2 linked regions of the Urbifossiella limnaea genome follow. The protein of the gene in region 2 binds, or shares a complex with, the protein of the main gene of each other region. Links are inferred from orthologs where the notes say so. Each region holds a gene or a part of one and is shown on either strand. Other genes may lie near its edges. The genes, in order: ETAA1_RS16720 and uvrB.

Evidence for each region.
Region 1: the proteins of uvrB (region 2) and ETAA1_RS16720 are in contact, whole or in part, in a crystal structure (PDB 7EGT), measured with the Thermus thermophilus proteins. The link is inferred for Urbifossiella limnaea from one-to-one orthologs. Residues at the interface, in WP_096411307.1 of Thermus thermophilus: Glu23, Leu25, Arg26, Asp27, Gly28, Glu29, Arg30, Phe31, Arg55, Glu326, Asp327, Phe328, Glu379, Ser382, Gln383, His398, Gly400, Arg401; in WP_096412145.1 of Thermus thermophilus: His654, Arg656, Phe657, Gln666, Asp668, Glu669, Lys680, Arg681, Leu682, Ser683, Lys685, Tyr686, Ala687.

The regions. Positions count from the first base shown.
Region 1 is NZ_CP036273.1:4,084,839-4,088,172, forward strand. What follows is about bases 313-3,334. They hold ETAA1_RS16720 (ATP-dependent helicase), read right to left. Parts: upstream 2,941-3,334; coding sequence 685-2,940; downstream 313-684. Other genes in these bases: ETAA1_RS16715 (serine/threonine protein kinase), read left to right, coding at 313-681; ETAA1_RS16725 (holo-ACP synthase), read left to right, coding at 3,017-3,334. Also shown: more of ETAA1_RS16715, read left to right, coding at 1-312. UniProt on the Escherichia coli protein: A helicase with DNA-dependent ATPase activity. Unwinds DNA duplexes with 3'-5' polarity. Translocates on single-stranded DNA with 3'-5' polarity. Initiates unwinding more efficiently from a nicked substrate than double-stranded DNA.
Region 2 is NZ_CP036273.1:5,167,677-5,170,986, forward strand. The notes cover bases 305-3,302. They hold uvrB (excinuclease ABC subunit UvrB), read right to left. Parts: upstream 2,879-3,302; coding sequence 731-2,878; downstream 305-730. Other genes in these bases: ETAA1_RS21060 (hypothetical protein), read right to left, coding at 305-525; ETAA1_RS21070 (beta strand repeat-containing protein), read left to right, coding at 3,209-3,302. In the rest of the region: more of ETAA1_RS21060, read right to left, coding at 1-304; more of ETAA1_RS21070, read left to right, coding at 3,303-3,310. UniProt on the Escherichia coli protein: The UvrABC repair system catalyzes the recognition and processing of DNA lesions. A damage recognition complex composed of 2 UvrA and 2 UvrB subunits scans DNA for abnormalities.

The sequences.
Region 1 (3,334 bases), 1.1 Mb from region 2 along the record:
TTCCCCGGCCTGAAGAAGCCGTCCGAGGGCGAGATCTGCATGGCCCTGCGGCACGAGAACATCGTGCGCACCTACGAGCACGGGCTGACGACGAACGGCGAGCCGTACATCGTCATGGAGTGGGTGGACGGTTACGGCCTCAGCTACCTGGTCGAGACGCGGAACGCCCAGCTTAAGGGAAACCGGATCAACTACCTGTCGCAGCTGAGCGACGCCGTCCAGTACATTCACGACTCCAAGTACCTGCACCGCGACCTGTGCGCCCGCAACATCATGGTCAACACCGAGGGCGTGCTCAAGCTCATCGACTTCGGGCTCGCGATCCCGTACACGCCGCAGTTCTGCGCCCCCGGCAACCGGACCGGCACCAAGGAAATCATGGCCCCGGAGCTGCTTGCGCGGCGGACCACCGACCACCGCGTGGACATGTTCGCTCTCGGCGTCACGGCCTACGAAATGTTCACGTTCAGCCTGCCGTGGGAGCGGTCGATGGACTCGAACGAGTACTCCCGGCGGGTGATGAACACGCCGCCGAAGAACCCGAAGGACGTGAACAAGGACCTGGACGACGAGACGGCCGCCGTGTTGTTGAAGGGGATCGCCAAGGTGCCGACGGACCGGTTCGGCTCGGCGAAGGCGTTCAAGGAAGCCCTGGAACGCCTCCCGCGGCAGGACTGGTAGCCGTCACCCCTGCCGCCGCCCGACCACCTTCAGTTTCGCCTTGTCGGCCACGAATACCTTTTCGCCGTGGCCGGGGAATCGCACCTTCACCCGCCGCAGCGCGCCGAACCCGCTCAGATCGGTGACCTGCCCCAGCCCGTACTCGTCGTGCTGGACAAGTGCCCCGACTGCCAGGCCGGTGTCCGGCGGCACGACGATCGACGCGGCCTCCTCCGGCTTCTTCGGAGGGATGAACGGCCGGACCCCGGTGTCGGCCCAGTCGCGTGCCGCCGGCGCCACCTTCGCCCGCCACTCGTCGGCGGCCCCCCGCGCGACGTTCCGCGTCATCGACAGGTCTACGTGCTCGACGGACGAGTCGCGCGGCAACTCGCCGAGGAAGCTGCTCGGGATGGCGTAGTTCAGTTGCCCGCGGAACTCGCGCATCCGGGCGTGGCACAGGTGCAGTTCCTTCATCGCCCGCGTCATGCCGACGAAGCACAGCCGCCGCTCCTCCTCCACGTCCTCGTCCTTGCCGAGGCTCCGCTCGTGCGGCAGCAGCCCCTCCTCCACGGCCATGACGTACACCACCGGGAACTCCAGCCCCTTGCTGGAGTGCAGCGTCATCACCGAGACGTGGTCGGCGGCCTCGTCCCAGCCGTCGGTGTCGGAAGCGAGGGTGATCTGTTCGAGGAAGTCCACGACCTTGCTGTCAGGGTTCTCGTCGTGGTACTGCTTCGCCGCGGTGACGAGTTCGGACACGTTCGCCAGCCGGTCGGCGTCCTCGGGGTCGTCAGAATCCCGGAGCATCTTCTCGTAGCCGGACTGCTTGATGACGAGGTCGATGAGTTCGTGCGGCGGCAGGTCGAGCTTCGTGCGCAGCTCGGTGACGAGCCGGTAGAAGTCGCGGAGGCCGGACGCTCCTTTTCCCTTGATCTCGGGGATACGGGCCACCTGAGCCGCGGCCGCGAGCAGTGGCATTTCCTCGCGGCCGGCGAACGCCACGAGCCGGTCGAGCGAGGTCTTGCCGACGCCGCGGCTCGGCGCGTTCACGACGCGGAGGAAGCTGACGTTGTCCTGCGGGTTGGCGACGAGCCGCAGGTAGGCAAGCACGTCGCGGTTCTCCTTCCGCTCGAAGAACGCCAGCCCCTTCACGATTTGGAACGGCACGCCGTGCTTCACGAACGCGGACTCGAGCGACCGCGTGAGCGCGTTGATGCGAAGGAAGATGGCGTGGTCGCGGTAGCGGAACCGGCCGGCCTTCACCGCCTCCTTGATCCGCACGACGACGCCCTCGGCCTCGTCGAGTCCGTTGTCGAAGGTGAGGACGCGGACCGGCTCGCCGGCCGGGTTGTCGGTGACGAGCGCCTTCTTCTTCCGCTGCTTGTTGCGGTCGATGAGCGCGCCGGCGGCGTGCAGGACGTTCTTTGTGCTGCGGTAGTTCCGCGTCAGCGTGATGACCCGGGCCGCGGGAAAATCGCGCTCGAAGTCGAGGATGTTCTTGATGTCCGAGCCGCGCCACTTGTAGATCGACTGGTCGGGGTCGCCGACCACGCACAGGTTCGGGTGGTCCACCGACAGCCGGCGGGCCACCTCGTACTGCGCGGAGTTGGTGTCCTGGTACTCGTCGATCAGCACGTAGCGGAACCGCGAATCCAGGTCGCGGCGGAACTCCTCGTTCAGCCGCAGCGCCTGGGCCGGCAGGTACAGCAGGTCGTCGAAGTCCATCGCGTTCGCGGCGCGGAGCCGCTTCTCGTAGCCGTGGTACACCTTCGCCACGGTCTGCGTGAAGAAGTCGTTCGCCGTCTTCTCGTAGCCGTTCGGCGTGAGCAGTTGGTTCTTCGCCTTGCTGATCGCGCCGCCGAGGCGGTCGGGGCTGAACTTCACGTCGTCCATGCCGGTCGCGGCCAGGGCGTCCTTCACCAGCTTGTTGCGGTCGTCGGTGTCGTAGATGGTGAAGTTGCGGTCGATGCCGAGGCGGTCGGCGTACTGCCGCAGCAGCCGGGCGCCGAGGCTGTGGAACGTACTCACCCACACGCGGTTACCGGGCACGAGCTTCTCGACGCGCTGCCGCATCTCGCCGGCGGCCTTGTTGGTAAAGGTAATCGCCAGGATGCTGCCGGGCCGCACGCCCTGTTGCAGCAGGTACGCGACGCGGCGGGTGATCACGCGCGTCTTGCCCGACCCGGCCCCGGCGAGGATGAGCAGCGGCCCCTCGGCGTGCGTCACGGCGGCGCGCTGGTCGTCGGTCAGGTCGGCGAGCAGGTCACCGGGGTCGGGCACGGGCTGACTCCATCGGCCGCGTCGGGTAGGCTGAAGGGGTGATTCTACCGCCCCGCCCGGCCGAGGACGACGTGCGATGATCGTGGGGATCGGCACCCAGGTGCTGGAGTGCGCCCGGGTGCGGAAGCTGATCGACCGGCACGGCGAGGCGTTCCTCCGCCGCGTCTACACCGACCGCGAGATCGGCCGGTGCAACGCCGACCCGCGCACCACGGAGGCGTTCGCCGCGGTGTGGGCGGCGAAGGACGCCGTGTTCCGGGCGCTCGGCTCGCCGTGGCGGCGCGGCATGGACTGGACCGACGTGGAGATCGGTGCGGGGAACGCCGTTGCGGTCGCCGGCGCGACGGCGGACCGCATGACCGCGAAGGGGGCGAGCCGGGTGATGGTGACGACG
Region 2 (3,310 bases):
GGCGTCGCGCTTCATGGTGGCGTGCTCGGCCACGGCCTTGAAGAAGAAGAACCCGGCCGGGTCCACGACCTGCTCGGGCGTGACGCCGGCGAGGGCGTCGAGCGCCTCCTCGTAGGCCCGCTTGTTGGCGTTGGCCCGCGCGAACACCAGCGCCAGGTTGGCACGGGCGAACGGGTCCAACTTCGAGTCCTTCAACAGGGCCGGCACGGTCGAGGCGGCCTCGGCGCGGCGGCTGTCGGCGATGACGGCTTCGGCTTCGGGGCTGCCGATGGCGACCGTCTCGGCGACCTTGTCGAGGAGCGTCAGGTCCTTCTTGTCCCACACGGCCTGGACGCGGGCGGCGTCGTGGCGGCCGGCGGCCTTCAGGACGGCCTCGGCCTTCGCACGGGCCACGTCGGCGGCCATCGGGCGAAGGGAGCTGAAGCCGTAACCCGGGCGGGGGATGGTATTTTCGGCGGCGGTGGCGGGTGCTGCGAACAGGCCGGTGGCGAGGGCCGCGGCTGCGAGACACGAGCGGGGCGTCACATCATCCTCCTCGGTCACGAAAGGGCGGGAGGTCCGGAAAGCGCGGTCGGGCGGGGGGAAGAGCGGGCCGCCTAATCGCCTACCTTAACTTCGGCACAGACGAAAAACAATTCTTATCCGAAACTTCTCAGGAATTCCCCATCACCGCTCCGGGCCGTCACGGCTTAGAGGGCTGACGAGCAATACCGAAGCGAATAACAGGCCATCAGGCCCCCTCAGGCTTTCGGCGAGGGCCGGGTAGGTTCGTTGGTCGCAGTGTCGGATCAGCTCCGCCGCGGCGACCTTTGCCACGCTTTTTCTTCTCCGGCAGGCGCGGGGCGATCACCTTCCCGCCCAGCACGCTCGGCGGGGCGCCGTCGCCGTACTTCTTCTTCAGCTCCGATTCGAGCTTCACCACCTGGTCGCGCAGCTTCTGGGCCCGCTCGAAGTCCAGCCCCTTCGCCGCCTCCAGCATCTCGGCGTACAGCGACTGCACGTACTCGATCGTCACGTAGTCCGCTTCCGCCGCAGCGGTCGCGCCCGTCGCCGCCTCCGTCGCCATCTTGTGCGCCTCGATCTCGTCCTCGATCGAGTTGCGGATCGCCGTCACCACCGACCGCGGGGTGATGCCGTGCGCGGCGTTGTACGCCAGCTGCACGTCGCGCCGGCGGTTCGTCTCGCCCATCGCCCGCGCCATGCTGTCAGTCACGTTGTCGGCGTACAGGATCACCTCGGCGTTCACGTTGCGGGCGGCCCGGCCGATCGTCTGGATCAGCGACGTTTCCGACCGCAGGAAGCCCTCCTTGTCGGCGTCGAGAATCGCCACCAGCGACACCTCGGGCAGGTCGAGCCCCTCGCGCAACAGGTTCACGCCGACGAGCACGTCGAACGTGCCCTCGCGGAGCTCGCGGAGTACCTGGATCCGCTCGATGGCGTCGAGTTCGCTGTGCAGCCAGGCGCAGCGCATCCCGGCGTCGCGGAAGAACGTCGTCAGGTCCTCGGCCATCCGCTTCGTCAGCGTCGTCACCAGCGTCCGCTCGCCCTTCGCGGCGCGGGCCTGAATTTCGCTCTTCAGGTCCGGCACCTGCCCGCGCGCCGGCTTGACGTGAATCACCGGGTCGACCAGCCCCGTCGGCCGGATCACCTGCTCGACCACCTCGCCGCCGACGCGCTCCAACTCGTACGCGGCGGGCGTCGCCGACAGGCACAGGCACTGCTTCAGCCGCCCCTCGAACTCGGGGAACTTGAGCGGCCGGTTGTCCAGCGCGCTCGGCAGGCGGAAGCCGTGTTCGACGAGCGTCGTCTTGCGGGCAAAGTCGCCGTGGAACATGCCGCGGACCTGCGGCAGGCTGACGTGGCTCTCGTCTACCACGACGAGGAAGTCTTCGGGGAAGAAGTCGATGAGCGTGTACGGCGGGTCGCCGGGGTTGCGGCCGCTGAACCAGCGGGCGTAGTTCTCGATGCCCGAGCAGTAGCCCACCTCGCGGAGCATGTCCAGGTCGTACCGGCAGCGGGCCTTCAGCCGCTCGTACTCCAGCAGCTTGCCCTCGGTCTTGAACTGCTCCAGCCGGGCCGTCAGTTCGGCCTCGATGCCGGTGATCGCCTCCTTCACGCGCTCCTCGGGCGTCACGAAGTGCTTCGCCGGGTAGACGTACAGCTCCTCCAGCGGCTTGATCGTCTCGCCGCTGACGGGGTGGATGACCGAGAGCGCGTCCACCTCGTCGCCGAACAGCTCCATCCGGTACGCGACTTCCTCGGAGGCCGGCCAGATGTCGATGGTGTCGCCTCGGACGCGGACCTTGCCGCGCTCGAAGGCCACGTCGTTCCGCTGGTACTGGATGTCCACGAGCCGCAGCAGCAGGTTGTCGCGGTCGATGACCTCGCCCTTCTGGACGTACACCATCATCCGCTTGTAGTCGGACGGCGAGCCGAGGCCGTAGATGCACGACACCGACGCCACGATGATCACGTCTTCCCGGCTCACGAGCGCGGACGTGGCGGCGAGGCGGAGGCGGTCGATGTTCTCGTTGATGGAGCTGTCTTTTTCGATGTAGATGTCGCGCTGCGGGATGTACGCCTCGGGCTGGTAGTAGTCGTAGTAGCTGACGAAGTACTGCACCGCGTTGTGCGGGAAGAAGCCCTTGAACTCCTTGTACAGCTGCGCCGCCAGCGTCTTGTTGTGGGCGAGCACGAGCGTCGGCTTGCCGAGCCGGGCGATGACGTTGCTGGCGGTGAACGTCTTGCCGGTGCCGGTGGCCCCGAGGAGAACCTGGAAGCTCTTGCCGCGCTCGAACCCGGCGACGAGTTGCTCGATGGCCTTCGGTTGGTCGCCGGCCGGCGGGTAGTCGCTGACGAGCTGGAACTTCGCGGCCATCGAGCGGCTCCTGGCGGGCGGGGAGAGGTGAATTGTAACGGTGCCGCGCCGCAGGGGGATGTCGGATGCGATGCACGACTTCGGCGACCCGCTGTCGGACGTGCCGTTCTCCCTCCCCGCCGGCAGGGCGGTCAGGACGCCCGTGCTCGGGCCGATCTCCGCGGCCGCGTTCGGCGAGGGGCCGCCGCACCGGGCCGAGTCGGAGTGCGGACCGGGCCATCCCGGACGACCGACACAGCTTGCGCCAGTTCGCACGCCCATTCGGGATGCCGATCGTTGCGGCGGCGGCCGAAGGCGAGTAGGCTCGGCGGTTCACTCCGGAGCCCACCCATGCCCCGCCCCGTGCCGCGCCCCCTGTCCGGCCGCGTCGAATCGCTCGAAGACCGCGTCACCCCGGCCATCGCGATGGCGCTGGCCGGGGCGACGGCGACA